Linked DNA regions of Pokkaliibacter sp. MBI-7. The protein of the gene in region 1 interacts with the protein of each later gene in a pairwise test. Links are inferred from orthologs where the notes say so. Each region holds a gene or a part of one and is shown in the gene's direction. Other genes may lie near its edges.

Region 1 (15,411 bases):
TCGACGCATATGTACGTCAAAACCCTGCTGGTGAAGGCTGGCCTCAGCCCGGATGATATTTCCGCCATCGGCGTGGGTGCCGGTGCCGGTGCGGTGGCTGCGCTGGAACACGGTGAAGTGGATGCCGTGGCCAACCTGGATCCGGTGATTGCCAAACTCGAAGCCGATGATGCCATCAAGGTAATGTATGACACCCGCACCAAGGCCGGTGTCGACGAAGTTTATGGTGGTGACTACCACGCCGCGGTGCTCTACACCAAGGCCAGCTATCTGCACGATAACCCTCACACCTCACAGGCACTGGCCAACGCCATTGTCCATGCGCTGAAGTGGATGGCATCCGCCACGCCCGAAGAAATCGTCAATACCGTGCCTGAAGCCTATTACGGTGGCGACAAGGCGCTCTATACCGCCGCATTGAAAGCGAACCTTGGCAGCTACAGTAAAACCGGTGAGTTCTCTGCAGAGGCGACTGAACACGTACTGGCCGTGCTCAAAGCCTTCGATGAAAAAGTGCAGAAAGCCACCATCGATCTGAGCAAGACCTACGACGACCAGTTCGCCAAAGCCGCCCAGTCGGCCGTCAAGTAATCTCTGCGCGCACCCCATGAAAGGTGGGGTGCCTGCTTCCTGAGTTTTGTTGTGAGTGCAGAACCCGCCATACCGTCATAGCGCTGGTGCCGTTCTGCCAGGAGCCTGACATGCCTGCAGTTGTCAAAGATCATCTCAGTCTGGTGCGCAACCAGCAGGGTGCCGCCAACAGTGCGGTATCGCTGAAAAGTATCACCTGTTCGTTTAATACCCCCAAAGGCGGTACCTATACCGCGGTCAAGGATATCTGTCTGGATGTCGGCGAGGCCGAGTTTGTCTCCGTCGTCGGGCCGACCGGCTGTGGTAAGTCGACCATTCTGAACAGTATTGCCGGTCTGCTACAGCCCACATCAGGTACGGTGGAAGTGTTTGGCCAGCCGTTGCAGGGCATTAACCGTGACGCTGGCTATATGTTTCAGGCCGATGCGCTGATGCCATGGCGCACCGCTTACGACAACGTGGTGGCCGGGCTGCAGTTTCGCGGCACGGAGCCGGAAGAAATGAAGCATCTGGGTCATCAGTGGCTGGACCGGGTGGGGCTGGGGCGCTTTGCCGACCGCTATCCGCACCAGATGTCCGGCGGTATGCGCAAACGGGTGGCCATGGCGCAGATGCTGATCCTCAACCCGAAGATCATTCTGATGGATGAGCCATTTTCCGCGCTGGATGTACAGACCCGTCAGCTGATGGAAAACGAACTGCTGGCACTGTGGTCAGCCAATCGCCGCTCGGCGGTGTTTATCACCCATGATCTGGAAGAAGCCATTGCCATGTCTGACCGGGTGGTGGTGCTGTCTGCCGGGCCGGCATCGCACATCATGGCAGAGTTTGAAATCACCCTCAGTCGCCCTCGTGATGTGGCTGAAATCCGCATGACGCCGGAGTTTCTCGATCTGCATCATCAGATCTGGGCCACCATGCGTGATGAGGTAATGAAGGGGTATCAGCAGAGTCAGCAGGGCTGACCGGCTGCCGCCATTAACGTACCGGGGCCGCGCGCTGCGTCGGCCGTCGGGCACCAGGGTTTGAGGAGCACAACGATGTCGTCATCCGCATCGACCGGTGCAGCTGGCGTGGCCCAGCCTGCCATCAGCTATAAAGCCAGGATTCGTCTGTACCAGCTCGCGTTGCTGATCGGACTGTTCCTGTTCTGGGGGATCACCACGCACTACGGTATTCTGCCCAGCTTCTTCTTCGGTGAGCCGATCCCCGTGCTGCAACAGGTCTTCGACTGGTTCAGTGGCACCGCCATCTACATGCATCTGGGGATTACCCTGCTGGAAACCCTGCTGGCGTTCGTGATCGGTGCCGTACTGGCCATGATCGTCGGCCTGTGGCTGGGTCTGAATGATCTGGCCTCCGCCGTGGCTGACCCCTACATCAAGGCCATGAATGCGATGCCAAGGGTGATTCTGGCGCCAATCTTCGCCGTCTGGTTCGGCCTGGGTATCTGGTCCAAGGTGGCGCTGGGGATCACCCTGGTGTTCTTTATCGTGTTCTTCAACGTTTATCAGGGCGTGCGTGAAGTCAGCCCGACCCTGGTCGCCAATGCGCGTATGCTGGGCGCCTCACGCAAGCAGCTGATCCGCAGTGTCTACCTGCCTTCTGCCACCAGCTGGGTGTTCTCCAGCCTGCATACCTCGGTGGGGATGGCCTTCGTCGGCGCCGTTGTCGGTGAGTATCTGGGCTCAGCCCGCGGCATGGGCTATCTGATTCATCAGGCCGAAGGGGTATTCGATATCAACACCGTGCTGGCGGGGATTCTGGTGCTGACCATCTTCGCCCTGATTCTCGACGGACTGGTTACGGTAGTGGAGAGCAGACTGCACGGCTGGCGGCCTGTGGCGGACCATTCCGGCCACTGACGGCCTGAACCCTGTCTGGTGGGCATTGCCCGCTGGATCCTGCCCGGATCGTGAGCAGGTTCTTATCTCCGTGGTCTGTCTCCGCGTTAGCTGTGGATTTTCGTCATCGTATTTTCTGTTGCAAGGGAGGCCTCCATGCTGACCGATTCTACCCAACCGCTGCCCCTGCAGGGGGTCAAGGTCATCGAACTGGGAACCCTGATCGCAGGCCCTTATGCTGCTGCAGTGCTGGCCCAGTTTGGTGCCGAAGTGATCAAGATCGAGTCGCCCAAGGGCGGCGATCCGCTGCGTACCTGGCGCAAAATGCACAAGGACACCTCGTTGTGGTGGTACTCCCAGAGCCGCAACAAGAAATCCATCACGCTCAATCTCAAGTCGGCAGAAGGTCAGCAGATCGTCCGTGATCTGGTGCAGGAGGCCGATATCGTTATCGAGAACTTCCGCCCCGGCTGTCTGGAAGAATGGGGGCTGGGCTGGGAGCAGCTGTCGGCGCTCAATCCGGCCCTGATCATGGTGCGGATTTCCGGTTACGGCCAGAGTGGCCCCTACAAGGACCGGCCGGGTTTTGCTGCCATCGCCGAGTCCATGGCGGGGATGCGTTATGTCACCGGTTACCCGGACCGGCCACCGGTGCGGGTCGGGGTCAGCATCGGCGATACCCTGGCTTCGCTGTACGGGGTGATCGGCGCCATGATGGCCATGCACCATCTGAAAGTGAATGGCGGCAAGGGTCAGTTTATCGACGTGGCGCTTTATGAAGCGGTGTTCGGGGTGATGGAAAGCCTGATTCCCGAGTTCTCGGCGACCGGCTTTATCCGCGAACGCAGTGGTTCCAGCATGCCGGGCATTTCGCCTTCTAATACTTATCTCTGTGCCGACGGCAGCTATGTGGTGATTGCCGGGAATGGCGACAGCATCTTCAAACGCCTGATGCAGGCCATTGGTCGTGCTGATCTGGCCGATGATCCGCGACTGGCCAAGAACGATGGCCGCGCCCGGTACAATGACGAGCTGGATGATGCCATTGGTGCCTGGACCGGTCAGCACAGCCTGGAGCAGGTACTGGCCGCGTTGCAGCAGGCCGACGTGCCCTGCGGCAAGATCTACAACGCCGCCGATATTGCCAGCGATCCGCATTTTGCAGCCCGTGAGATGATCGGCCACCACACGCTGGAAGACGGGCAGGCGGTGGATATTCCCGGCATCGTACCCAAGCTCAGTGCCACCCCGGGGCAGACCCGCTGGCTGGGGCCGACCCTGGGCCAGCATACCGAAGAAGTACTGGCCAGCATCGGCATTGACGCCGCCCGGCTGGCGGACCTGAAAGCCCGTGGTGTGGTGTGAGGGAAAGGTCATGAGTCTGTTTTCAGCACTGGCGGCCGGTGAGCGGCCGCAACTGGCCATCAACGAAGTGATGACCCGCGACGGGCTGCAGAGTGAAGCGCTGTTCGTGCCGACCGAGGCCAAGATCGCGCTGGTCGATCAGCTGTCCTGCACCGGGCTGGCCAAGATCGAGGTGACCTCCTTTGTGTCACCCAGAGCCATTCCCAATCTGCGTGATGCGGCGGAAGTGATGGCCGAGATCATTCGTCATCCCGGCGTCACCTATGTGGCGCTGGTACCCAATGTGCGTGGGGCGGAGCGGGCGCTGGAGTGCTCGGTGGATGAGATCAATCTGGTGATGTCGATTGGCGAAGAACACAATCTGGCCAATATGCGTATGACCTGTGCCCAGTCGCTGGCGCAGTTTGCCGACGTGATGTCCCTGCTGCAGGGCTCACCGATGAAGGTCAATGGCACGCTGGCCACCGCATTTGGCTGCCCGTTTGGCGGCGGGCAGAGTGATGAGCGGGTACGCTGGGCCATTGATGCCTATCTGGAGCTCGGCATGCACAGCATCACGCTGGCCGATACCACCGGCATGGCCTTCCCCCGGCAGGTGTATGAGCGCGTCGCGGCGGTCAGACCAGCCTATCCGCAGCTGCCCCTGACGCTGCATTTCCACAATACCCGCGGGATGGGGCTGGCCAATGTGCTGGCCGCTGTGGAGGCTGGCGCGCGCTCGTTTGATGCCTCGCTGGGCGGCATTGGCGGTTGCCCCTATGCACCGGGCGCCAGCGGTAATATCAGCACCGAGGATACGGTGCATATGCTGGAAGGCTGCGGTATCGCCACCGGCGTTGATCTGGATGCACTGCTGGCGATCGGCCGTGAGCTGCCCACCTTGCTCGGTCACGATCTGCCCGGGCAGATTCTCAAGGCGGGAAAAAGCTCGGAACTGCGTCAGCGCGGGAGTGTCAAAGCCCAGTCGTGACCTGCAAGCGGGGCAAACTATGGGGCTGGGAAAACAAAGGGGGTACGGCACGTTGCTGGCGCTGCTGCTTATTGCGATGGCCGCCGCAGGCCATGCTGCCCCGCTAACGGGACCGGCTTATACCACTGAGGTGTTGACCCTGCCGGGCAGCACCGCGCGTGCCCTGTATTTAAGCCCTGCTCATCCGCGTGCGGTCCTGCTGATGCTGATCGGCGGTACCGGACAGCTGGGGCTGACAGCGGATGGTCATCTGGCTCACCGCGCTAATGTGCTGGTGCGCACCCGTCGTGACTGGCTTGCGCGTGGCTATGCCGTTCTGCTGCCCGATGCACCTGATCGCCATAGCCTGCGCGGTCAGCGATCCTCCTCTGCCTATCTGGCGTACCTCAACCGCTGGCTGGACCGTATAGCAGGTCAGACTGCTGCACCGGTGATTCTGCTGGGGACCAGTCAGGGCTCGATCGCAGCCGTCAATGGCGCTGCCCATCTGACTGCACGCCTGCACGGCGTGGTACTCAGCGAGCCTGTTACGGTGTCGGGTGGCAGTCACGAGACGGTATTTGATGCAGGCCTGCAGCAGGTGGCACTGCCCACCCTGATTGTGGCCAACCATGATGATCAGTGCCCGGTCACTCCGGCCAGAGGCGCGGCACAGATACCTGCTCGGATGCCGCTGGCGCAGACCAGGCTGATATATATCGATGGTGGTGCAGGCGACAGCGCCGATTGCGACTCGTTGTCAGCTCACGGCTACCGTGGGCAGGAAGCTGCCTTTGTCCAGCATGTAGCAACGTGGATACAGCAGCTGCATTGACCTGAGCAATGGCTTCAGGCATTTGTATCGGCTGGTCTTCCTGACTGCTTCCACATTCACGCTGTCTACAAGGGGCTGCTATGTCCACTTCTTCTCTGCACTACCATCTGGATCGCACACTGACCGCTGAGCAGTTTGTTGATGTGCTTAACCGCTCCAGTCTGGGCGAGCGCCGCCCGGTGGATGACCGTACCACCATTCAGGGCATGCTTGATCATGCCGATCTGCTGATCACCGCCTGGGACGGTGAAACCCTAGTAGGGGTGTCGCGCGCTGTGACTGACTTCCACTACTGCTGCTACCTGTCTGATCTGGCGGTCGACAAGGCCTGTCAGCATCAGGGCATCGGCATCGAACTGATGGAGCTGACCCGTCAGCAGCTGGGGCCAAAGTGCACGTTGATTCTGCTGGCCGCTCCCGCCGCACAGGACTACTACCCCAAGGTCGGGTTCGACGCCCATCCACGCTGCTGGGTAGTGGCGCCGGGCAACAGGATTGAACGCAAGGGCTGAACAGCAAAACGCTGCCAGCCAATGGTAGCGGCCGGGCACATTACCGGTGGGTCAGGCTTGCACCCGCCTTCCCGTCAGCTGTCGGTGCAGCACTAGGCTCAGCCAGGTGAAGGCTGCAATGCCCAGTGCATCGGCCAGCAGATCCTTGCCATCCAGGGTGCGGGAAGGGAAGAAGTATTGGCTCAGTTCTTCCAGCAGCACGAAGCTCAGTACCGCCAGCGTGCCGTAGGGTAAGGTCAGGCGCTGCCAGCGTATTCCGCGGCAGGCGCTGGCCAGATTGACCAGCAGGGTGAGCAGGCCAAACAGGCCCAGATGGCCGACCTTGTCGGCGTAGGGTGTACGGCGGACAAAGTCGAGAAAGAGGTTGCTGGCGCCGGTGTCGGCCTGATAGATGATCCACAGGATAAAGGCCAAGAAGGCAAGGGCGAGGCTACTGATCAGTGTGCGCATGGTCCATTCCTGCGTGATGAAGAATGAGGGCATGCTAGCACTGTGATCCCAGTCTCCACCGTGTGGATTCAGTGTGCTTTTGCAGTGCGGGGCAAGAAGGCAGAAAAGCGCCTGATCGGTACCGGTCCGGCACGATTTCTGCTCATTCTCTGATCATTCAGCCTGTACCCGTGATCGGCTACTGGGGTAAAATGCCCGTCCAATGAATACCCGCCGGAGTACCTCTTCAATGTATCAGCTTGATGATCTCGAACAATTACTGGAACAGCGCCCAGAGTGGCAGCGCGCCCTGTTCGCGGTCTCCATGGCAGAACGCCTTTTCCCCAACTATGCCCTGTTTGCGCGGGTCGCCGAATTCGGTGATGCAGCGGTGCTGCGCAACGCACTGGACAAGACCTGGGACAAGCTGGCGGGCCGTCGCAACGTGGTCCATGTGGAAGAGCTGCTGGACGAGCTGGACAGCGTCACTCCTGATCTGCGTGAGTTCGATATGTACGGTGCTCACGCCGCACTGGACTCCTGTGTCGCCCTGAATACCGCGCTGAATGCACTGGAAAGTGGCGAAGCCGCCGATGCTGCCTCTTCGGCACAGGTAGTCCAGGAATGCATCGCCGGTTTTGTCGAGTTCACGGCACCCAATGATGACCTGTCCGACGAAGAGCTGGTACGTCTGATCAATACCCATGAGCTGACTCAGCAGCAGGACGAATACGTTGCCTGGTTGCTGGATGAGCTGAAGCAGCACACCAAGGTGGATGCTGCCTGGATCGACGAGCTGCGTGCAGCGGCTGTCAATGAAGGCGTAAGTGCCATCGGGATCTCTGACGACGAGTAACACCCATGACCGCAGCGCCCTCTATTGCGGTCGGTTATGCCAGCGAATCGGGTAATGCCGAAACGCTGGCCAGACATCTGACCCAACTGCTGCACGATCAGTTCCAGCAGCAACTACCCTCCCAGACGCTCTCCATTACCTGTCTGAGTCTTGACGATCTGGCAGCCCAGGTGGCGCACGCCGATATTCTGCTGCTGATCAGCAGCACCTATGGCGCCGGTGATATCCCCTCCAACGGCGGGCATTTCCTCAGCGAACTGAAAGCCAAACGGCTGCAGGTGCAGGAAAAACAGATGGCGGTGCTGGCGCTGGGAGATCGTGCCTACGATTCTTTCTGTCAGGCCGGTCGTGATCTTTATCGTCTGCTGGCGGAGCAGGGTGCCCATGTGCTGGTGCCCCTGTTCGAGGCCGATACCAGCTTTCAGCCAACCTATAACCAGTGGCTCAGCCGCTTGCTGCCACGCCTTGGGCTGGCGGTACCGGAAAAGCTACTGGCCTTCAGCAAGACCTACAGTGCACGAGAGCCTTTTCTGGCGACGCTGACGCATCAGCACCGTTTGACCTCTGCTACGGCTGACAAAGACGTACGCCACTATGTACTGAATATCAGCGGTGCCGGGATACATTATCAGGCGGGTGACAGTATCGGGGTGATGCCGGTCAACAGCCGTCAGCGGGTCGAGGAAGTGCTGGCGGCGGCGGGGTTGCAGGGCAATGAATACTGCCGCCGTGCCGATGGCCATGATGGCCCCATTGCTGAGTTGCTGAGCCGGTATATCGAGCTGACAACGCCCGGCCAGACCATGCTGCAGTGGCTGGCTGAGGTTACCGGGGCCGAATGGTTACAGGCCCTGCTGCATCCCAGTCAGGTGCAGGCTCTGTGTCAGTTCCAGTTCACGGCGGATCTGGCCGAGGTATTGCGCCGGGTGTCAGGGCAGGTTGATCCGTTGCAGCTGCTGGCCCGACAGAGCGGTTTACTGCCCCGTTACTATTCGCTGAGTGCCAGCCCGCTGAGCCATCCTGACGAGTTACATCTGACTGTCGCTACCCTGAGTTACAGCAAGCAGGGCGCCACCGTGCAGGGTACCGCCTCGGGTTGGCTGGCGAGCTTGCCGCTGGGGTCCAAAGTGCCGGTGTTCCTGCAGCCCAGTCCATTATTCCGCCTGCCGGAAGACCCTGAGCGCGATGTCATCATGATTGGCCCGGGTACTGGTATTGCGCCTTTCAGAGCCTTTCTGCATGAACGTGAACAGCTGCAGGCCGGTGGCCGTAACTGGCTGTTCTTCGGTGAGCGTCATCGCGCCAGCCATTATCTTTATCAGGCGGACCTGCTGCGCTGGCAGCTGCGCAAGGAGCTGACCCGTCTGGATCTGGCCTTCTCCCGTGATCAGGCAGAGTCTGTCTACGTCCAGCACCTGTTGCTGCAACACGCTGCCGAGGTGTTCGCCTGGCTGGAAAATGGCGCTTGTCTCTACGTCTGTGGTGACAAGACCCGTATGGCCGCTGATGTGGATCGGGCGCTACGTCAGGTGCTGGTGGAAGGCGGCATGAGCGTGGCGGATGCCGGGCGTTATCTGCTCAGGTTGCGGATGGAAAAGCGCTATCTGCGCGACGTGTATTAAGCCTGTTACTCCCCTCATGCGCGTCTCTCCAGCGCGTCTGTGCCGGCCACGTTAATCTGTTGTTACGTGGCCGACACGACCTGCAATCTCTGCTTCAGCCCATACCACCACTGCTACGCACCCATGCTGCCCTTTACACTCTCTATACAGCGCTGCCGCTATGCTGTTGACGGCTGTGGCATCATCGCGCACACCGCGTCAGATGGTGCGAGGAGAGAATCGTGAAGAAAAAGATGTTGATGTTGTCTGCCGTGGCGTTGCAGGGCCTGACACTGGGTGGCTGCTATCCCTGGTTCCCATGGGGACCGCATGATGGTGGCGGCGGTGGAGGTGGTGGTGGCCACTGGGGCGGCGGCGGTGGACCGGGTTCCGGTTACCATGGCCACTGATGGCCACTGTTACCACTACTATTCAGAGCGCGGGCCGTTAGCCGCACGCGACAGGAAGGGAAATACCCACCGGGTATAAGGCAAGACGGGGCAGAGCGGATCGCTGCCCCGTTGTGCTGAGAACGTGCACACGCGTTGCCAGGTGTCGGCCACAACGGGCTGACCAGACCCCCTGCGTGCGCACTTCAGGCGATTAGCACACCTCAAACGCTAAAGCGTGCCGTCCATTGCTGCATGTCTCTGGCGCTGCTGGCCACCAGTCCGCTTTGCCGGGCGATATGGTGAGAGCCACTGTCAGTCTGATGAGCAATGGTGGCGATATTGGCCAGATTGCGGCTCATCTCTTCAGCCACGTTGCTTTGCTGCTGGACAGCAGTAGCAACCATGGCGTTCATATCACGAATTTCGTCGATCTTGCCCACGATGACATCAAAATGTGCACCGGTTTCTTCGGTGTGACTGACGCTTTTCTCGGCCTGCTGTAGCCCACGGTGCATTGACTGCACGGCATCCTGACAGGCTTGCCGCAAGCGTTCGTTGAGCTGGGTAATCTCTTCGGTGGACTGGCGGGTACGCATGGCCAGGGTGCGCACTTCATCGGCCACCACGGCAAAGCCACGGCCCTGTTCGCCAGCACGGGCTGCCTCGATAGCGGCATTCAGGGCGAGCAAATTGGTCTGTTCGGAGATGGCCGTGATCTGCTGCAGGATGGTGCCGACTTCCTCGCCGTGTTTTTCCAGCATGGTGACGGTATCTGCGGAGGTTTCGATGGCCTGTGCCAGAGAACTGATCTGCTGGATATTTTCCTGCACCAGTTTGTGCCCGGCCTGTGCGCGCTCACTGACTTCCTGAGTGGTGTGCGCCGTGTTGACTGCGTGCTGCGATACTTCCACCGAACTGGCAGCCATTTCCTGCATGGCGGTGACCAGCTGATTGGTCTCGTTGTTCTGCTGCTCGATACCCTTGCGGCTCTGCTCTGCCGTAGCAGACAGCTCGGCACTGTGCTGATTCAGATTGTTGGCCTGTTCATGCATGGACCTGACCAGCTGCTGCAGGCTGTCGAGTGACTGATCCAGACGCTGACTGAGTACACCCAGCTCATCGCGGGACTGATGGTTCAGGCGGCTGGTCAGGTTGCCTTTGGCCATCTGCTCGATAACGGCCAGCGCCCCCTGCAGTGGCTGGCTGATGCTGCGGCTGATTTCCCGGCTGAGGTAGACGGTGATCAGCAGTGCCCCCACCAGCACGGCGATCAGTTTGCGCGCCTCGTGCCAGAACAGGCTGTCGACATCATCCAGATAGACACCGGTGGCCGCGACCCAGCTCCACGCTGGCGCCCGCTGTGCATAAGCCACCTTGGGCACCGCTGCGGACTGGCCGTCCTTGCTCCACTGATATTGCGCAACCGCTTCACCGGACTGGCGCACATCAGTGATCATGCGGGTCAGGAAGGGGTCGCCGCCGGCATCTTTCACCTGTGCCAGATTCTGACCATTCAGTTTTGGCAGCAGCGGGTGCATGACGAACGTACCCTGCTCAGAAATGATGAAAACATAGTTGTTACCCGCGTAGCGCATGGCGCCCACGGCGGCCATGGCCTGCTGCTGGGCGTCGGCTTCGCTGAGTTTGCCCTGTCTGGCCAGCGCGGCGTAATGGCCGATCAGGCTGTTGGCCTGCTCGACGATGTCCTTATTCTGCAACTGGCGCTCCGCCATGATCTGGCCACGCAGCATGATCAGGTTGTAGCTGGCGATCAGGATCACCACCAGGGTCATCAGGCCAAACAGCAGTGCCAGTTTCTTGTTGATGGAGACATGCTTGATGATGCTTTGCACAGTAATCAACCTCAATTCATCTAATGAGTTCTGTAGGCTTTCGGGGGGCAGTGGGCACTGGCAGGTACAACATCTTTCATCAAAGTGGCGCTGCACCGCTTAATTATTGGTTTTTCATCGGCGGTGCGAGCTGAGTTCTTATTGGTAGCTGGAACAGGTTCAACTAACTGCCTGCCCCTTTGGAAATAGCGTTGAAATTTTTCCGCCTGATTATAGTGGCGGTCAGAAAATTAGCTATAACGGTTCAGCTGCCAGCGCTGGCCGTCATGTCGACTGATCTGTGCAGATCAACGGACGACCAGATTGGCGTCTTTGGGGGTGTCATCGCAAAACGTCATTCCAGCAAGATGTGCTAGCATTGCCGCGCTTTGCAGATAGGGGGCAGGAAGGTGATGTTGCGCTGGGGTTTGGTGTTGCTGATAGCACCATTACTGCTGTTGATGGGGGTGTACTGGCACGAGTTCGGCAGCGTCAACGAATGCATCCTGCAAGGTGGGCAGTATGACTACCGGCTGCATGAATGCACCTTTGCTGTCACGATGCCCTTTATACCTTTCGCTGAGCGCTATCCACTGCTGGTCAACCTGTCGATGCTAGCAGCACTGGCGGGGTTTGTGCTGTGTCTGATGGGGTTGTATTCCCGCCGCCGCTGATCTCAGAGCCCGTTGTTAACCAGCAGAATCAGCCCTGCGCCTGTTGCCTGAGGGCGGTGATGCGCTGATCCTTGTGTTGCCACAGGCTGTTGATCCAGTCCTGAAAGGCTGCACGGAACTGTTCATCCTGTTGATAATCCCCTTCCCGCAGCGCCTCCGGCACCGGAATGGCGCGGACCTCCATCACCACCCGACGAATCTGCCCGGACAGCAGATGCCAGAAACTGGGTACGCTGCCATCAGCATAGACAATGGTGACGTCCAGCACGGTATCGATCTGCTGGTGCATGGCTGACAGCACAAAGGCCACGCCTCCCGCTCTTGGTTTTAGCAGATGGCTGAACGGAGACTGCTGCTGATCGTGTTTGCGCTGAGTAAAGCGCGTGCCTTCCACGTAATTGATCAGGGTGACCTTGCGGTCCTGCAGTTTGTCACAGGCGATACGGGTAATCTCCAGGTCTTTGCCACGCAGTTGCGGGCGTCGCTCCAGTTCAGCACGGCTGTAGCGGCGCATGAAGGGGTAATCCAGTGCCCACCATGCCAGCCCTAGCAGAGGCACCCAGAACAGTTCGCGCTTTAGGAAGAAAGTAAAGAACGGTGCCTTTTCCAGCATCAGTTCCATCAGCGCAGGTATATCCACCCAGCTCTGATGGTTACAGATAATCAGGGTCGAGCGTTGCGACAGGATGTGCTCACGGCCCCGAATATCCCACTCGGTGCCGGTCAGCGCGTGCAATATCCGCCGATTGGCTAGTGCCCAGCAGCGGGCTATCCAGCGTACGCCGGTACCACAACGCCGACGCAGGGCGGGTACCGGCAGCAGGGCTTTGAGCAGGGCCAGGATCAGCATCGGTACGATACCGATCAGGGTGTTCAGTACAATCAGGCTGGCACTGGCCAGTCCAATGATCAGCGACGGCATGATGTCTCCGGTCTGGGGGCAGTGCCATCTCCGTCATGGTCCGGTGTGGCGTGCAACGGCTTGTGGACCCTGTGCACAGGCTGCGGGCACGGGTCTCTTGTTCTGTCATTTAACTGACTATTCACGTCATCTTGACCTTTTATGCACTGGCATCAGCCGCAATTGCCTCAGCATCCTCTACTATTCAAGGAGTCTGGACACGCTGGCCAGAGTCGGGACGTATTCTGGCAGCAAAATGAATAAAGTCACCGTCTGACGCAGGGAAATCAACCGCGCGGGTGGCACTGACATTCAGGGTCTTTCCGCATGGGGTGGATAAGAGGGGTGTTGTTGGTCCTTGTCTGGCTGAGCCTGACAGGGCGTGCCGGGGCGGAGATGCCCGTGCAGAGCATCACCGCTTTGCCGGGAGATCTGCTGCAGCAAAGCGGGACACCGATGATGCTGATCGATCCTGAGTCTGGTCGTATTCTTGCTGCCAACCCGGCCGCCATTCATTTCTATGGTTACAGCGGCGAACAGCTGGCACGCATGAGCATTGATCAGATCAACAGTCTTGATCCTGCCGAGGTAGCCGCCGAGCGCCAGCGCGCGCTGAAGGAAAAGCGTAACTACTTCGTCTTCCCCCACCGACTGGCTAACGGTGATATTCGCACCATGCAGGTCAACTCCTGGCCTGTACAGATCAAGGACGGCGGCAAAGCGTTGTTTTCAGTGCTGATTGATGTCACCGGGCAGCCACTGGCCCGTGACCAGCTGCTGAGCTACACCGGCAAGCTGGAGTCAATGGTGGAGGCGCGCAACAGCGAACTGCTGCAAACCCAGGTGCGTTATACCCGTATGCTGATGGCCGCGCTGGCCGTCACTCTGGTGGTGATGCTGTGGCTGATGGTCAATGTGCGTCGCCGTCGGCATGCCGAGAAGGAGCTGACACGGCAAACCATCCTGCTCAGTGGCCTGCTGGACTCCATCCCGGATCTGGTGTTCTTCAAGGACCCGCAAGGGGTCTATCTTGGCTGTAATCTGGCGTTTACCCACTTTGTTGGCCGTGACCGTGACCGCATTGTCGGCAGCACCGATGCAGACATGTTCGGTGCGGAGCTGGCTGCCATGTTCCGCAGCTATGACGAACGCATGATGCAATCAGGCATGCCAAGCTCCAATGAAGAAGAGGTGCGTTACCCCGATGGCCGCCAGGTGCTGCTGGATACGCTCAAGGCACCGCTGCACGACGCCTCTGGCAAGCTGGTCGGTCTGCTGGGCATCAGTCGTGATATCACCGCGCGCAAACAGGCCGAGGCACGCATCGAGAATCTGGCCTTCTACGACTCCCTGACGCAGTTACCCAACCGTATCCAGCTCAATCAGCGCCTGCCGGAGGTGATTCAGCAGCTGGGTGTGTCCGGTCTGCATGGGGTGCTGCTGTTTATCGATCTGGATTACTTCAAGACCATCAATGATGTCTTCGGCCATGCGACCGGTGATGAGTTGCTGCAGATCATGGCTGGTCGGCTGCGTCGTCATGCCCGCGAGGGGGATATTCTGGCGCGCCTCGGTGGCGATGAGTTTGTACTGGTGATGACGCAGCTGAGCAGTGATGAGGCGATTGCCCGCGCCGATGCGGATCAGCGTATTGCGGAGTTGCAACGCCATATGGCCATGCCTGTGTCGCTGCATGCCCGTGAAGTGAAGCTGGGGTGTAGCGTTGGCGCGGTGCTGTTTGGTGACACATGGAAAGTGCATGCCGATCTGCTCAAGTGTGCTGATATGGCCATGTATCAGGCCAAGGACGCCGGGCGGGGCACCTGCAGCTGGTACGAACCGGCACTGCGGGAGCGCATTGAGCATCGCTTCACTGTGGGGGAAGAGCTGCGTCACGCGCTGCGTAAGGATGAGTTTGTGCTGTATCTGCAGCCGCAGGTGGATGGCAACGGGCAGATTTGTAGCTTTGAAACCCTGGTGCGCTGGAAGCATCCCCAGCGTGGGCTGGTCCTGCCTGGTGAGTTTATCCCGGTAGCGGAAGAGAACGGTCTGATCGCCGAGCTGGGCGACTGGGTGCTGAACCATACCTGCCATCTGATGGCGCAGCATCCGCGGCTGCACTGCTCGGTCAATGTCAGCGTGCGGCAGTTCCTCCATCCTGAATTCCTTGACCGCATCGGCAGCCTGCTGCGTGATCATGAAATTGGCGCCAGTCGTTTGACCCTGGAGGTGACAGAAAGCCTGCTGATTGCCGACGTTGAGCAGGTGGCGCTGAAGATGCAGTCGTTGCAGCAACTGGGGGTACGGTTGTCCATTGATGACTTTGGCACCGGTTATTCGTCACTGGTGTATCTCAAGCGCCTGCCCATTGATGAGCTGAAGATTGACCGCGATTTTGTCCGTGACCTGCCCGGCGACACCAGTGATGCCTCGCTGGTCGTGCTGATTCTGGCCATGGCGCGCCATCTCAATCTGTCCGTGGTGGCGGAAGGTGTGGAGAACGCCGAACAGGCTGAGTTCCTGCGGCAGCACGGCTGTCATTACTATCAGGGTTATTTCTACGGCAGACCGCAACCCATCGACAGCTGGCTGGACGTGCTGGATCACGCCCGAGGGGTGCGCCCGGCGGC
Region 2 (15,306 bases), 980 kb from region 1 along the record:
GCAGATGAAGTTGCTGAACTCCGATGCGCTGCGTGATCAGTTGTTGCAGATTGCACAGGCCATGACGCTGGAGCGCAGTCAGGCAGTGGCAGAGGTATTCCAGCCGGGCTCCTGGATTGTGCAGCCACAGGCACGCGATCTGCTGATCCGCTTTGTTGCCGCTGACGAGACCCTGCTGGCGCTGGCTAAGGGGCAGGGGCTGTCTGAGAGTGAGCAGCGCACAGCACTGTTTACCCTGCTCTACAAAGATCTGACCCGCGGTCGCTATGCCGACTTTGTCGAAGACGCCAGGCTGGTCGACCTTAGTGCCAGCCTGCAGCAATGGCAGCGTTATCAGCAGTGGCAGGCAAACTATGATCCCAGTGTTGATACCTCAGACTTTGCACTGGGCAGCACCAGCCAGTATCCCGGCATTTTTGCCTGGCAGGGGCAGGCGGTAGAGGGTGCCTATCCGTGTGACAGTCTGCAGCAGACGGCCGAGCGGCTGGCGGCAGACAGCAACGATCCACACAGCCTGAACTGTCTGGGTGAGTTCTATCTGCGCAATGGCTTTGATCAGCCCCCCCTCGGCAGCCGTCCGGAGCCATCCTCGCTGGCAGGCAGTGAGGATCTGTTTGGCGGTAAGGCGACCTCGCGCCTGGCGCTCTATCAGCGGGTCATCGCTTATCCGCGTGCCTCCGCCCGTGATCGCAGCTATGCGTTATACCGCGCGGTTCGTTGTTTTGCCCCCAGCGGCTATAACAGCTGCAGTGCTGACGACATCCCGCTGAAGCAGCGCAAACAGTGGTTCAACACCCTCAAGCGTGACTACGGCAACACGCCCTGGGCACAATCCCTCAAGTATTACTGGTAAGGACGGTGAGGGTGTCCGGGAAATCCTTCTGGCGGGCGGCTGCAATGTGCTGGCTGCTGATCTGTAATGTGGTGTGGGCTGAGGTGCAGGCACCGCAATACCGGCAGTTCTGGCTGTGGGCCGGGGTCAAACCACAGCCCGTTCTGCAGCAGGCGGAGCAGCTCTATGTATTGCAGGGGCAGATCAACGGCAATGCGTCGGGGCAGGTCAGTTTTTCCCGTCAGGGCCCGGCGGTTGTCCGTGCCGTCGGGCAGGCGCGGGTCTGGCTGGCTTATCGCGTACGTACCCTGCAATGGGATGACAGTATTGTGCTCAGTATCCGCAATCAGCTGCAGTATTGGCAGCAGGCAGGCCGTACGCCGGTAGGTATTCAGCTGGATTTTGACGCGGGCTCCTATCAGCTGGGGCGCTACGCCGATTTTCTGCGGCAGCTGCGGGAGCAGTTGCCCGCGCAGTATCGCCTCAGCATTACCGGGCTGCTGGACTGGACCCGTACCGGCGATGTGGCCACTCTCAACAGCCTGACAGGGACAGTGGATGAACTGGTAGTGCAAACCTATCAGGGCAGGCACAGCGTGGCTGGTTACGAGCGTTATCTGGCCAGCCTGAGCCAGCTGCGGATTCCGTTCAAGGTGGGGCTGGTGCAGGGCGGTGAGTGGGATGTGGACTGGCAGCGACAGCTGCAGCAGTCGCCCTATTATCGCGGTGAGGTGGTGTTTCTGCTTAATCCCTGAGAGGGCCGCCTGATGAGGCCCGTGCCTGCCGCGCAAGGTGGCAGGCACGGGCGTCTGTAGTTACAGCCTGCTGAGGACGATCACCACACAGGGGCTGAGCTCGGGATGTGCCGGGTCGACAGCCAGCAGTACTTCGATCATCCGCGGTTCCCAGAACTTCTTGATGTGACCTGCCACCTTGTCGGCACGGCGGTCGTGATCCTGCTCATAGGCCAGATTGAGGGCTATCTGGTTAGCCATCTTGATCAGATATTCAGCTTTCATAGTGCGTATCCCCATCGGTGGGCATGTGCCTCTCAGATCAGCGCGACAAGGACACCGTGCTGACACGGTGTCCTGGTGCCAGCTGTCTTAAACCTCGGCCTGTGACTCGTTCAGCAGCTGCCGCTGATGGTTGTCATGATGACGGAAGCGTTCCTGCCACTTCGATATCTCCGTGACCTTTTCAGCCTGCACCGCCGTCACCTTATATTCCGGGCAGTTGGTGGCCCAGTCGGAGTTATCCGTGGTGATGACGTTGGCACCGGAGAACGGGTGGTGGAAGGTGGTGTACACCACACCCGGCTGCATCCGTGACGATACACAGGCGCGCAGTACCGTATGACCGGCACGGCTGCTGATACCGACCCAGTCACCATCGCTGATGCCGCGCTCTTCGGCATCGTGCGGGTGCAGCTCCAGCACGTCTTCAGCATGCCAGGCTACGTTGGCGGTGCGGCGCGTCTGCGCCCCGACGTTGTACTGGCTGAGGATGCGCCCGGTGGTCAGCAGCAGCGGATAGCGACCATTGACCCGTTCTTCGGTCGGGACAAACTCGGTGGGGATGAAGTGCCCCTGACCGATGGTGAAGCTCTCCTCGTGCATGACTGGCGTACCCTGCGGATGCTCGTCATTGCAGGGCCACTGGATACTGCCCAGTTCCTCCAGACGGGCATAACTGACGCCGTGGAAGGAGGGAGTTAGCCGGGCGATTTCATCCATGATTTCGCTGGGGTGCTGATAGGGCATGGTGTAGCCCAGTGCAGCAGCCAGCCCCTGAGTAACCTGCCAGTCTTCCTTGCCTGCCAGGGGGGGCATGGCTTTGCGTACCCGGGCAATACGTCGCTCGGCATTGGTAAAGGTACCGTTCTTCTCCAGAAAGGTGGCGCCGGGCAGCAGCACATGGGCGTACTTAGCCGTCTCGTTGAGGAAGATGTCCTGCACGATCAGACATTCGAGTGAACCCAGCGCTGCTTCCACGTGTTGAGTATTGGGGTCGGACTGGGCAATGTCCTCACCCTGACAGTACAGCGCCTTGAAGCTGCCGGCGATGGCGGCCTCGAACATGTTGGGAATGCGCAGACCGGGCTGGTCGGCCAGCGATACCTGCCATTCCTGCTCGAACAACTGACGGACACTGCTGTCACTGACGTGACGGTAGCCGGGCAGTTCGTGGGGGAAGGAGCCCATATCGCAGGAGCCCTGTACGTTGTTCTGACCGCGCAGAGGGTTAACGCCCACACCGGGGCGACCAAAGTTACCGGTCAGCATGGCCAGGTTGGCGATGCCGGTCACCATGGTGGAGCCCTGACTGTGCTCCGTCACCCCCAGACCGTAATAGATGGCGCTGTTGCCTTCACTGGCGTAGAGGCGGGCTGCTGCGCGCAGTTCGGCTGCCGGAATACCGGTGATGGCTTCGGTGGCCTCGGGGCTGTGACGGCTGTCACTGATAAAACTCAGCCACTGCTGGTAGGCCGCCTGATCACAGCGTGCGGTGATGAAGTCTTTATGCTCCAGCCCTTCGCTGATAATGGTGTGAGCCATGGCATTGATAAAAGCGACGTTGGTGCCGGGGCGCAGCTGCAGGTGGTGATCGGCCTGATAGTGCGGGCCCTTGAGCAGGTCAATCTGGCGCGGATCAACAACGATCAGCCTTGCGCCCTGACGCAGGCGTTTTTTCAGTCGCGAGCCAAATACCGGGTGGGCATCCGTGGGGTTGGCTCCGATCACCATCACCACATCGGTGTGTTCCACCGAATCAAAGTCCTGAGTCCCCGCGGACTCCCCCAGTGTCATCTTCAGGCCGTAACCGGTGGGCGAGTGGCAGACGCGGGCACAGGTATCGACGTTGTTATTGCCAAAGGCGGCACGTACCAGTTTCTGCACCAGATAGGTTTCTTCGTTGGTGCAGCGAGAGGAGGTGATGGCGCCGACGGAATTGGTGCCGTACTGATCCTGAATCTGCCGGATACGGCTGGCCGCAAACTGGAAGGCTTCGTCCCAGCTGACGGTGCGCCAGGGCTGGTCGATGCGGTCACGGATCATCGGCTGGGTGATACGGTCCTGATGGGTGGCGTAACCAAAGGCAAAGCGCCCCTTGACGCAGGCATGGCCACGATTGGCCTTGCCATCCTTGTAAGGCACCATATTGACCACCCGGTTGCCCTTCATCTCGGCTTTGAAACTGCAACCAACACCGCAGTAAGCACAGGTGGTGATGACGCTGTGGTCGGCCTGACCAAACTCGATCACCGTGTTTTCACTCAGGGTGGCAGTCGGGCAGGCCTGCACGCAGGCTCCGCAGGACACGCATTCGGAGTCCATGAAGGCTTCATTGGCCCCGGCAGTGATCTTGGAGTCAAAGCCACGGCTGTTGATGGTGAGGGCGAAGGTGCCCTGGGTTTCTTCACAGGCACGGACGCAGCGGGAGCACAGGATGCACTTGCTCGGATCAAAGGTGAAATAGGGGTTGGAGGTATCCTTGGGCAAATGCAGGTGGTTGCTGACGCTGAGGCCATAGCGTACCTCGCGCAGGCCAACCACGCCGACCATGTCCTGCAGCTCACAGTTACCATTGCTGGGGCAGGTCAGACAGTCGAGCGGATGGTCGGAGATATACAGCTCCATCACGTTTTTGCGCAGCTTGTTGATACGCGGGGTCTCGGTGCGTACCACCATGCCTTCGCTGACCGGGGTGGTGCAGGAGGCGGGATAGCCGCGGCGGCCTTCAATCTCCACCAGACAGACACGACAGGAACCGAAGGACTTGAGGCTGTCTGTGGCGCAGAGTTTGGGGATGTTGATACCAGCCAGCGCAGCGGCGCGCATCACCGAGGTGCCTTCCGGCACCTGCACCTGCTCACCGTCGATTTCCAGCGTGATTAGCGTCGTGGAGAGGCTGGCAGGGGTACCGAGGTCGCGGTCGGTTTTGGGGTCAAAGTAACCAATCATCAGTGTTGCCCTCCTGCAGACGGAGTCTGGCTGACGCTGTGCAGCTCTTCCCCGAAATATTTGACGATGCTTTTTACCGGGTACGGCGCCATGCCGCCCAGTGCACAGAGTGAGGCCTGTTCCATGGTGTCGCAGAGGTCAGTGAGCAGCGCCAGATTGTCCTCAGCGTCTTCACCCTGACGGATCCGTGCCAGCACTTCCTGCGCCCGGGTTGAGCCGATACGGCAGGGCGTGCATTTACCACAGGATTCAAGCGCACAGAACTCCATGGCAAAGGCCGCCATCTGGCCGAGATCCGCCTGATCATCAAACACCACGATGCCGCCATGGCCCACCATGCCGCCAATAGCGGCCAGCGCTTCATAGTCCAGCGGGGTATCAAAATGTGCCGGAGGAATGTAAGCCCCGAGCGGTCCGCCAATCTGCACCGCTTTGATGGGGCGGCCAGAGGCACTGCCACCGCCGAAGTCATAGAGAATTTCACGCAGGGTAACGCCAAAGGCCACTTCAACCAGACCACCCTGCCTGATGTTTCCCGCCAGCTGCAGGGGCATGGTGCCGCGTGAACGACCCTGACCGAAGTCGCGGTAGTAGGCGCCGCCCTTGTTCAGAATCAGAGGCACGGAGGCGAGGCTGATGACGTTGTTGACCACGGTGGGCTGGCCGAACAGGCCTTCCAGCGCCGGCAGTGGCGGCTTGGCGCGGACCATGCCGCGTTTGCCCTCAAGGCTTTCCAGCAGGGCGGTCTCTTCACCACAGATATAGGCACCTGCTGCCAGACGCACCTGCAAATGAAAACGGTGGTGGCTGCCCAGAATTGCCTCACCCAGATAACCCTGCTGCTCGGCCAGTGTGATGGCCTGTTGCAGCACGCGATGGGCATGGGGGTATTCAGCCCGCAGATAGATGTAGCCTCGCGTGGCGCCGGTGGCCAGCGCCGCGATCAGCATGCCTTCGATCAGCTGGAAGGGGTTATCTTCCATGACCAGCCGGTCGGAGAAGGTACCGGAGTCACCTTCGTCCGCATTGCAGACGATGAACTTGACGGCTTCATCGAAACCACGGTGATAGGGCGCTTGGGCATCCAGTACGGTCTGCCATTTGATCCCGGTAGGGAAGGCGGCACCGCCCCGGCCACGCAGGCCGGATTCCTTCACTTCATCGACAATCTGCTGGGCACTCAGGGTCAGTGCGCGCTGGAGTCCGCTCCAGCCTCCCTGAGCTGCATAGTCCTCCATCACCAGTGGCCGGTTGTGGCCAAGACTGGCGAAGGTCAGGCGCTGCTGGCGGGCAAGATAGGGGTGCTGCTCCACCAGGCCGATGCACAGGGGGTGGTCGCCACCGTTCAGCAGGTCGGCTGCCAGTAATGAGGGCAGATCCTCTGTGGTCAGCGGCCCATAACCCACACGCCCTTGCGGAGTCTCGACTTCCAGCAGCGGCTCAAGCCAGAACATGCCGCGCGTGGAGGTGCGCTGCAGGTCAATCTGTTCGCCAAGCTGCGCGGTCAGTGCCTGGGCCAGTTCATCGGCGCCGACAGAAAGGGCGCAGGAGTCGCAGGAAAGATAAAGCCGGGTCATGCTTGGCCCTCCTTCAGCTGTTGCAGCAGGCGTTCGGTTCTGGCCAGAGTCATGCGACCGTGAATGGCGTCATCCAGACGGATATTGGGTGAGCAGGCGCAGTTGCCGAGGCAATAAACCGGCTCCAGGGTCACGCTGCCATCCGCGGTGGTCTGGTGATAATCGATATTCAGCAGCTGCTTGATATCACGCTCCAGCGCGGCGCTGCCCATGGACTGGCAGGCTTCAGCGCGGCAGATATGCAGCACATGGGCCCCGGCCGGGCGGGTGCGGAAATGATGGTAGAAGCTGATGACGCCATGGACTTCAGCACGCGACAGTGCCAGCTCTGTCGCCAGTACCGCAGCAGTGCACTCGGGCACATAGCCGAAGGTGTCCTGAACGGCATGCAGAATGGGCAGTAATGCACCCGGCTGCTGCTTTAAATCACTGGCAAGGGTACGAATTCGGGCCTCGGTCGATGACTCAACCGGAGCAAGGGGGATATGGGCGGCCATGCTGATGTTCTCTTTATGTTAGCTAGTCCGGTGTTGCTGACCGGCACAGGGCCGGGGTGTTTTTGTAGTTATCGTTATTTGTGCAGTTATGCAGCTCAAACCCAAGCAAGGGTCCGGGCTGATCGTGCTGGGCTGATCATAGTGCCCGTGGTTGACCGCCGCCAAGATAGCTGGCGTTCACAGGTCGATGGGGGTCGCAATTGACGGTGGCAGTGTGTAACAGCGTGCAATAGCAGTTTAGTCAGGCCCGGGCAGGTCTGGCTGGAAAGGCATTGTTGAGTGAAGAGACTGGTCGGCTGCCGGAGGTTGTCCGGCAGCGGCTCAGTAGGTCATTGAGAAGGCAATGGAGCCGTAGCTGTGGGGTTCTTTCTGGGTTTCAAACTCGCGGCTACGGTTCACTCTGGAGATGGTCAGCTTCATGTTGCTGTAGGTAAAGCTGACACCGGTGCTGAGGTCACCTACCCAGGTTTTCTTGTCGACGCTGGGGCTGTCTACGAAGGTGTTGCCGTCGAGGAAGATGTTATGCAGCACCATACGGCCTTCCACCGAGGCGAACACATGCCAGCCAAAGCCGCCGTCCAGTACCCGGCTGTCCCAGCGTGCGCCGGGAGCACTGTTATCCCCTGCAGGGCGAATGGATGAGGAGCCGAAGTCCGAGGGCAGACGATAACCGATTCGATATTCCAGACCGGCACCGGCGCCGGTCAGCACGTTACCGGCGGAGACACTGTAGTGACCAATCAGGTCGTTGCTGTAAAGCTTGCCCAGTGCCCGGCGGAACAGGCGATCCTTGGTGGAAACGGTGACCACGAGGCCAGGTTCATTTTTCAGCTGGTTGTCCCAGCCTTCAAAACGGTCGATGCCACGCAGGTCATGAATGAAATCCTGTGCCTGATGGGCCAGTGATGCCGGGCCGACCACCCCCAGCTGAATCTCTGCTACTTCCAACCGGGTATTGCTGTAACGGCGCTGGTAGGCCAAACCGGCAAACAGCCAGCCGGCATAGGGTCGATCATCCTTGATCAGCTGAGTGGCGTATTTGTCCGCCGGGGTATACATGGTCTGGCCGACGGAAAAGACAATATTGCGCTGTTCCGCCGGGTTTTTACCGCTCAGCCAGATCATGTGGCTGTTGAGGTTACGCAGCCAGGCGGGCAGTGACTCATCATCGCCGTAGGCTTCCAGATCGGGGGAAATCCACGAGGCTTTGACGCCATTGGTATACTGCTGATCGGTGTGGGTAAAGAGGTCGTTATCGAGATAAAGATTGAGCGTCCAGGTCTGTTTCGGATCCTTGGCGCCTGCGGGGAGATTGACCTCATCCGGTTGACGTTCAGCCGCCCAACCCTGTCCGGCCAGACTCAGCAAGCAGATGATTCCAAAGAGTGGCGACCGGGTATGGCGCATGCGTAAACATTCCCTGAGTTGGCAATTGCCAGAGCTGGCCGCAACTTGCACGGAAGTGGCAGATGGCTCCAGATAAAATGAGCTGCTGATACCAGATGACAGACTAGGATCGCGGTATGGCGAACCGATGACAGTGAGCCTGCAACAGCGCTGAATATTTTAGACAGCTCGTGTAAAAGCGCCTATCGACCATTTGTTTCACAGTTCCGCCTATCAGTGCGGTTGGATTGGCCGTAATCAAGGTGTCAGGGTGCCGTGCTGGCGGGGGAAAAGTGCTGTGCCACCAGATAGCCGGTGGCACGTTCAGAACAGACGCTGCGGCGGCTCAGATGGCAAACATCGCATCCAGATCGTGGCGGGAATAGGCTTTGAACGCCAGCATGGTCTGGGTTTTGGTAATGCCTTCGATGGGCAGTAAGTCTTCGGTAACCAGATTGGCCAGTTCATCATTGGAACGGACCCGGGCGATGGCGACCAGATCGAAATTGCCACTGACGGAATAGACTTCAGAAATCCCTTCGATGTCGACCAGTTGCTCGGCGACGGTATTGATCAGGCGTTTTTCGATATTGAACAGGATGATAAAGGTGACCATGGTTTGCCTCCTGCGAAAATACACAAATCGGCGCATCGTCCAAGCCTTGCCCAGCGCAAGCTGCAGCGATGCAATTGGCAGGGAATGGTAGCATAGTTCCCCGTGCTGCACCTGATTCCAGACAGGTGACTCTCATAGTGTCAGCTCATGCTGAGGCTCAATACCGATGGTCGAACCTATGTTGCCGCTGAGTAGCTACCTGATAGACAGCCACTGTCATTTTGATTTCCCCCAGCTGGACACGATCCGTGACGACAGCGTGGCCAGGGCACACCAGCTGGGTATTCGTCAGTGGGTGGTGCCCGGTGTAACGGCAGCCAGCTGGGCCAGAATCGAAAGCAGCATGGCGATGTATGAGGGCGTCTTTCCCGCGTGGGGCCTGCACCCTTACTTTATTGACCAGCATCAGCCGGAGCACCTTGAACTACTGGCCACGCAGTTACGGCGTCACCCGGCTGTTGCGGTAGGGGAGTTTGGTCTTGACCGGATGCTGAGTGGTGAACTGCACTGGCAGCAGCAACTGTTCTACTGTGAGCATCAGTTGCAGCTGGCCCAGCAGCTGCAGCTACCCGTCATTCTGCATGTGCGTAAAGCGCACAGTGACATGCTGGCGCTACTCAGGCGTTACCCCTTGCCTCGTGCCGGTGTGCTGCATGCCTTCAGTGGCAGTCATGAAGAGGCCAAACGCTATCTTGCACTGGGTTTCAGTTTCGGGGTGGGCGGTAGCATCAGTTATGAGCGTGCGACGCGGACCCGTGAGGTGTTTCGGCAGCTGCCGCTGCAGTCGCTGTTGCTGGAAACCGATGCGCCGGACATGCCTCTGAGCGGTTATCAGGGGCAACCCAACCGGCTGGAGCGCTTGCATCAGGTACTGATGTTGCTGGCAGAGCTACGTCAGCTGCCACCCGAGGCGGTGGCACGGCAAGTGACGGCCAATACCCGAGCCTTGTTTGCGCTGCCACCGCCCTTTGCCCGCCCTGAGGCGGGTAAAGATACTGACTGAAATTAGTAGCCAACGCGTGGATAATGCCTGCACTACCGCCGCCAGCTGAGGCTGGCATCAACATGGAGAACATAAGGTGACTGTAAGTCTGTCGGACATCCTGGTTTATCCCGTCAAATCCTGCCGCGGACTGTCCATGTCTCATGCCTGGGTGGAGCCGGAAGGGCTGGCCTGGGACCGACGCTGGGTGGTGGTAGAGCCCAGCGGGCGTTTTATCACCGCCCGTACCCATCCCAAACTGGCGCTGCTGCGCTGCCATATCCTGCAGCAGGGTCTACTGCTGCGGGCGCCGGACATGGAAGATCTGCACCTGCATATTCCCGACTTCATCAATGAATATCAGCCCATATCCATCTGGAAAAGTGAGCTGCAGGGGCAGCTGACCCTGAATGTTGCTGATGAATGGTTAAGCCGCTGGCTGGGCCAGCCAGTCGCCCTGCGTTATCAGGGAGTGGACAGCTTTCGTGAAATCAAACAGACCGGATTGCCTGTCAGCTTTGCTGATGGATACCCGCTGCTGCTGACCTCGGAAGCTTCGCTGGCCTATTTGCAGGAGCGCTGCCCTGAAGTGATTCCCATGCAGCGCTTCCGCTCCAATCTGGTGGTGGAAGGCAGCCTGCCCTTTATCGAGGACAGCTGGACCGAAATCCGGATTGGCGAAGTGCGCTTTGCCGTGGTCAAGCCTTGCAGCCGTTGTGTGTTTACTACTCTGGATGTTGACAGCCAGCAGTTCAGTGCGATGGTTGAGCCGCTGAGTACGCTGCAGACCTTCCGTCAGGATGATGAGGGTGAGGTGTATTTCGGTATGAATCTGATCCCGCTCAACAGCGGTAGTGTGCTCAAGGGCGATCAGGTGGAGGTGTTGTCATCTACGCGGGTCAAGGCCTACCCGCTGCGTCCCCGGCAAACCGGTGTGGATGTGCAGCCAGCTGCCAGCAAACAGGTCAAAGTGCGACTGCATGATCATCGGCTCGACAGCGTTCAGCAGTTTGAGGCGTCCTCTTCGCGCACGCTGCTGGAGCAGGCCGAAGACAATGGCGTCAGCCTGCCCTATAGCTGCCGTGCCGGGTTGTGTGGCAGCTGCAGGGTCAGGGTACGCAAAGGGCAGGTGGTCAGCCGTTCACAGGCACCGCTGAGTGCGGAGGAAATTGCCGAGGGGGTGGTATTGGCCTGCTGCAGCTACGCACTGGATGACGTTGAGCTGACGCTGGACAACTGATGTTGTGCCGTGAATACCCCATAAACCATCAGCCCGGCATGTGCCGGGCTGATGGTTTATGGGGAGCGTGACCTAGTGCCTGTTACACCATGTCTCCGAACGGATTTTCCAGCTCCAGGCTGACCGGGTTTTCAAAACCGGGCAGGGTAATAGCGTTTTCGCTGATCGCCAGATCTTCGCCTTCCAGCACGTTGTGGCCGAACAGGTACAACGGACGTGCGGTACCCTTGGTGGCTTCCTGATCATAAGCGCTGGCTTTTTCGATGGCTTGCTCCTGACGGCTGCGCATGGTGTCGATCACCTTACCGCCGTGCTTCTTGCTCAGCATCTGCATGGTGACCTCCGGCGACAGCACAGCGGTGCTGGCGTTGTTGCCACCAAAGCCTTTGGAGTTGAGGAAGATCGCATCCATGCCGTCAGTGCCCACGTGATGATGCTCGGCACGAATCATCAGATTGGAGCTGTGCACATCGTCGGCGACGTGATCAATGGTGCCAATGCCGGGGATCAGACCATAGGCCCAGACACCCAGTGCGTTGGTCAGCTGATCACCCGCGGCGGTGCCCTGTGAGTGGCCGAGGTAGCACTTGATGGCGGCTACCTTCCATGACGGAATCTTGAAGGCCTTGGCGATTTCGTTGAGCACATGCGACTCGGTCACCCGGTTCTGCGGGGTGCTGGTGCCATGGGCGTGGACGAAGGTGCGATTACGCAGGGCTTTTTCACCCAGGATGGCTTTGACCAGACCGGCAGCCTTACCCAGAGTCAGATAGTTGCCGATGCCGGGTGCCGAAATGGACTTCTTGTGGCCGTCAGCATTGACGAATACATCAGGTACGGAACCAAACACCTGAGCACCCAGCTCAACAGCCAGATCATCCGCCATCAGCATGATGAACTGGGCAGACTCGCCCACGGTGAAACCGCAGTTGGTAGAGAAGGGGCGGCAGGCACGGCGATACTGCTCTTCGGTCAGCTCAGCGATGCCGTCCAGGTCGCGCAGGTTTTTGTCTTCTGCCAGAGCACCCATGGCACGGAAGCCTTCGATGATTTCCGGGGTAATGGGTGTATCGCTGCCACCGACCATGACGACTTTTTTGACGCCGGAGCGGATGTCGCGTACGGCCATCTGCAGGTTGTACAGGAACGAGGCACAGGCGCCGAGTGAGGTGCCGGTTGAGCCGACGCTGCCCAGTACATAGGCATTGATGAAGTCAGCAGGCATCTGGCCGTAGCCCAGTGGCATCTGCTTGGAGGTCACGCGTTTGCCCATGTAATGGGATTTGAGCATGCCGCCAAAGCCGTGGTCATCGAGCTGACCAATAGAGTTGCCAGCGTAGACTGCGATCTGATCGGGGGCGACGCGACCGCGGATCAGGCTCCAGTCGATACCCATCGAGCCCAGACAGTCAGAAGCGCCGAAGACGGTCATCTGCAGAGCACGGGGATGGTTACGTGACTGATACAGCTCGCCGGGCAGGAAACCTGTCGGTAACTGGCCACCACTCTGCACCGGCGCACTGCGGTAGTCATACAGCATCACGTCCAGCGGCTCAGCGGTGGTGATTTGCAGATAACCGTTGCCCAGGTCTTGTAACTGCCAGCTTGAGGGTACATGTTCAGGCATGTGGCGCTGGCGGATGATGAACTGATGGGGAGAGTTTTCCGTAGGAGCCAGTTTACTGGCAACATGATGCGGGACGTTGTTGACGTCAAAGGCTTCATGGTTGATGCGACGAATCTGGGTGTTATTACGGATATAGTCGCCGAACAGGCTGACCACTTCGCGAGCGGACAGAGGCTGATTCTGAGCGTCGAAAAATTGACCGTTTTCGGATTTGGCCAAGCCCATCATGGTGGCCAGACTTAGCCAGGTTTGCTGCGATGTGTCTTCAGAAAGCTGATCGATGACCTGGCGGCGATAACTATGGTGAAAAGAAGCACGCCCAGAAGCGTTGACTCCGCCAAAACCGACGATGACAGGCAAATGAGACAAGGAAACGTCCTCTCGAGGGCTGGTGGCTTGGAATTTGGAAAATAACGAGCATTGTATAGAGCCGGGGGCTTTGTGACCAGAGCATGACGTGGCGCAAAAAAGTAAGGAAAGTGCATATGCAACATAAGCAATTTTTGACATTGGGATTCGTCGCAGTCTTCCTTGGAGGGTGCATGACGACTGATCCTTACACTGGTCAGCAGAAGGTGGGTAACACCACCAAAGGAGCAGGAATTGGTGCGGTTGCTGGCGCCGTTTTGGGGGCTGCGGTGTCGAGCAAAAGCGACCGTGGCAAGGGCGCTTTGATTGGTGCCGCCGTGGGGGCGGGCATTGGTGGCGGGGTTGGTAATTACTTCGACCGTCAGGAGGCTGCTCTACGTGAGGAACTGCAGGGGTCTGGCGTTCAGGTGAACCGTAATGGCGATGCCATTGATCTGGTGATGCCGGGCAATATCACCTTTGCAACCGACAGCGAGCAAATTGCGCCGTCGTTCTACAACACCCTCAACAGTGTGGTGAAAGTGCTGGCCAAATACGACCAGACGCATCTGGACGTGGTGGGTTATACCGACTCAACCGGCTCATTCGAGCACAACCAGCTGCTGTCTGAGCGCCGTGCCAATTCGGTGGCCAGCTATCTGTTGCAGAATGGCATTCCATCGAGCCGGGTAACGGCTCGTGGTCTGGGTGAACGTGATCCTATCGCCAGCAATGATACAGCGGACGGGCGGGCACAGAACCGCCGTGTGACCCTGCAGATTCGCCCGATGCAGTAACTCGCGGGGGACTGCCCTAACAGGCTGTTGAAAATCTATCTGCGTTGCCGAATACCGCGTCAAAAACAGGCTCAAAATGCTCATTTAGTCCACTAAACTCCGCTTTTTCGCCTGTTTTTTCCTTGTCTCGGCTGCCTCGATAACGTTTTTCAACAGCCTGCTAAAGCAAAAAGCCCCTGACCATCGCGATGGCCAGGGGCTTTTTGTTGATCTCGGCTTGAGTTCTTGGCTCAGGCTTCAGTGACCTGCTCAAACTTGCTCAGCATGGATTTTACAGCGTCTTCCCACTGACCGCGCTGCTGTTCCAGATCGGCTTTGCTCTGGCGCAGTTCGCTGACTTCAAGGCGCAGCAGTTCTACTTCCTCGATCAGACTCTGAATCTTGTTGTCCAGACTGTTGAGTAATTCATTTGGCATCATTGATTTCCTGATTGTACTGACTGATGACGCACGGCCGGAGCGGCGGTCATGCTGCCGTGAAAGGTTACCACGCCATCACCCGGTCGTCCTGCTGGATATTGATCTGACTGGCATCGAAAGGCAACTCAAGCCAGGCAGAGTCTCCCTGTATACTGCTGACCCGCGCACTGGTCTGGGTGTCATCCAGCTGTGGGTAGACCTCTCCCTGCGGACCATAGTCATAGCGCTGACGATATACCTGCAAGGTGTCACCTACCCGCAGGCCAGCCTGACGACCAGCGTTGACCAGCAGACGCTGCCCTTCGGCGCGGATAATGCGGGCGCTGAAGGGCTGGCACTGTAGCAGGCCGGTCAATTTATGGGCAAGGCCGTCGAGGCTACGGTTCACTGCCTGTCCATACAGACTTTTCCAGAATGTTTCGGTACCGAAACCAATCTGTCTGTAGCGATCCGGAATCCAGGCGCCGGAGGTGTGTATGCTGTCCTGAAAAATCAACTGACCGTCATCAGCATCGTGTACATAAATGTCCATGGCGAACTGACGATGTTCGGTGACCAGACCAGGGACATAGTCCTTGAGGTTGGAGGGCGACAGCCATGAGCCAGAGGTGGCGTTGTCGATAGGGGCCATCGACAGGTCACGAATGCGACCAGACACTACATACTGCACGTTATTGAGATGCCTTAACTGTGGCAGGGCCAGACTGATATTGGGCAGGTCGCCGGTGGTAGGCGCCTGCTGAGCACCTAATACCTGCATCTTGCCCATCGGCAGCAGGGCCAGCCCGGGAGAGCTGCCAAGACGATGGGCCAGATCAATACTGAGATCATTAACGATATTGCCAATGCCGCCGAGGGTGGCGTCATCAGGGCGCAGCATCGGGAATGCAGCGATCAGAATATTCTTGCGGTAGTTGCGGGTAACGCCGGGCTGAGCACAACTTTGTTCAGGCTCAATCTCGGCGCGAATCCATACGATCAGTACGCCGTTGTCAGTTTTCTCCTTGAGCACCTTGATGT

What was found.
Region 2: the proteins of QCD60_RS09955 (region 1) and QCD60_RS05535 interact in binary tests that used the Escherichia coli proteins (3 or more experiments, as listed by UniProt). The link is inferred for Pokkaliibacter sp. MBI-7 from one-to-one orthologs.

What each region holds. Positions count from the first base shown.
Region 1 is NZ_JARVTG010000001.1:2,208,544-2,223,954, reverse strand. What follows is about bases 6,704-9,694. They hold QCD60_RS09955 (sulfite reductase flavoprotein subunit alpha), read left to right. Parts: upstream 6,704-7,386; coding sequence 7,387-9,003; downstream 9,004-9,694. Other genes in these bases: QCD60_RS09945 (methyl-accepting chemotaxis protein), read right to left, coding at 9,596-9,694; QCD60_RS09950 (hypothetical protein), read left to right, coding at 9,225-9,392; QCD60_RS09960 (DUF416 family protein), read left to right, coding at 6,776-7,381. Also shown: QCD60_RS10000 (ABC transporter substrate-binding protein), read left to right, coding at 1-591; QCD60_RS09995 (ABC transporter ATP-binding protein), read left to right, coding at 702-1,556; QCD60_RS09990 (ABC transporter permease), read left to right, coding at 1,632-2,456; QCD60_RS09985 (CaiB/BaiF CoA-transferase family protein), read left to right, coding at 2,592-3,800; QCD60_RS09980 (hydroxymethylglutaryl-CoA lyase), read left to right, coding at 3,811-4,770; QCD60_RS09975 (hypothetical protein), read left to right, coding at 4,790-5,584; QCD60_RS09970 (GNAT family N-acetyltransferase), read left to right, coding at 5,665-6,096; QCD60_RS09965 (VanZ family protein), read right to left, coding at 6,148-6,546; more of QCD60_RS09945, read right to left, coding at 9,695-11,227; QCD60_RS09940 (hypothetical protein), read left to right, coding at 11,620-11,880; QCD60_RS09935 (acyltransferase), read right to left, coding at 11,909-12,802; QCD60_RS09930 (EAL domain-containing protein), read left to right, coding at 13,127-15,411. UniProt on the Escherichia coli protein: Component of the sulfite reductase complex that catalyzes the 6-electron reduction of sulfite to sulfide. This is one of several activities required for the biosynthesis of L-cysteine from sulfate.
Region 2 is NZ_JARVTG010000001.1:1,232,224-1,247,529, reverse strand. Bases 9,138-12,023 are described here. They hold QCD60_RS05535 (YcbX family protein), read left to right. Parts: upstream 9,138-9,952; coding sequence 9,953-11,095; downstream 11,096-12,023. Other genes in these bases: QCD60_RS05530 (beta-ketoacyl synthase), read right to left, coding at 11,178-12,023; QCD60_RS05540 (TatD family hydrolase), read left to right, coding at 9,138-9,876. In the rest of the region: QCD60_RS05580 (hypothetical protein), read left to right, coding at 1-853; QCD60_RS05575 (DUF3142 domain-containing protein), read left to right, coding at 865-1,587; QCD60_RS05570 (formate dehydrogenase subunit delta), read right to left, coding at 1,648-1,851; fdhF (formate dehydrogenase subunit alpha), read right to left, coding at 1,939-4,797; QCD60_RS05560 (formate dehydrogenase beta subunit), read right to left, coding at 4,797-6,374; QCD60_RS05555 (formate dehydrogenase subunit gamma), read right to left, coding at 6,371-6,871; QCD60_RS05550 (lipid A deacylase LpxR family protein), read right to left, coding at 7,193-8,278; QCD60_RS05545 (Lrp/AsnC ligand binding domain-containing protein), read right to left, coding at 8,604-8,873; more of QCD60_RS05540, read left to right, coding at 9,040-9,137; more of QCD60_RS05530, read right to left, coding at 12,024-13,091; QCD60_RS05525 (OmpA family protein), read left to right, coding at 13,265-13,867; cell division protein ZapB, read right to left, coding at 14,098-14,286; QCD60_RS05515 (flagellar assembly protein T N-terminal domain-containing protein), read right to left, coding at 14,351-15,306.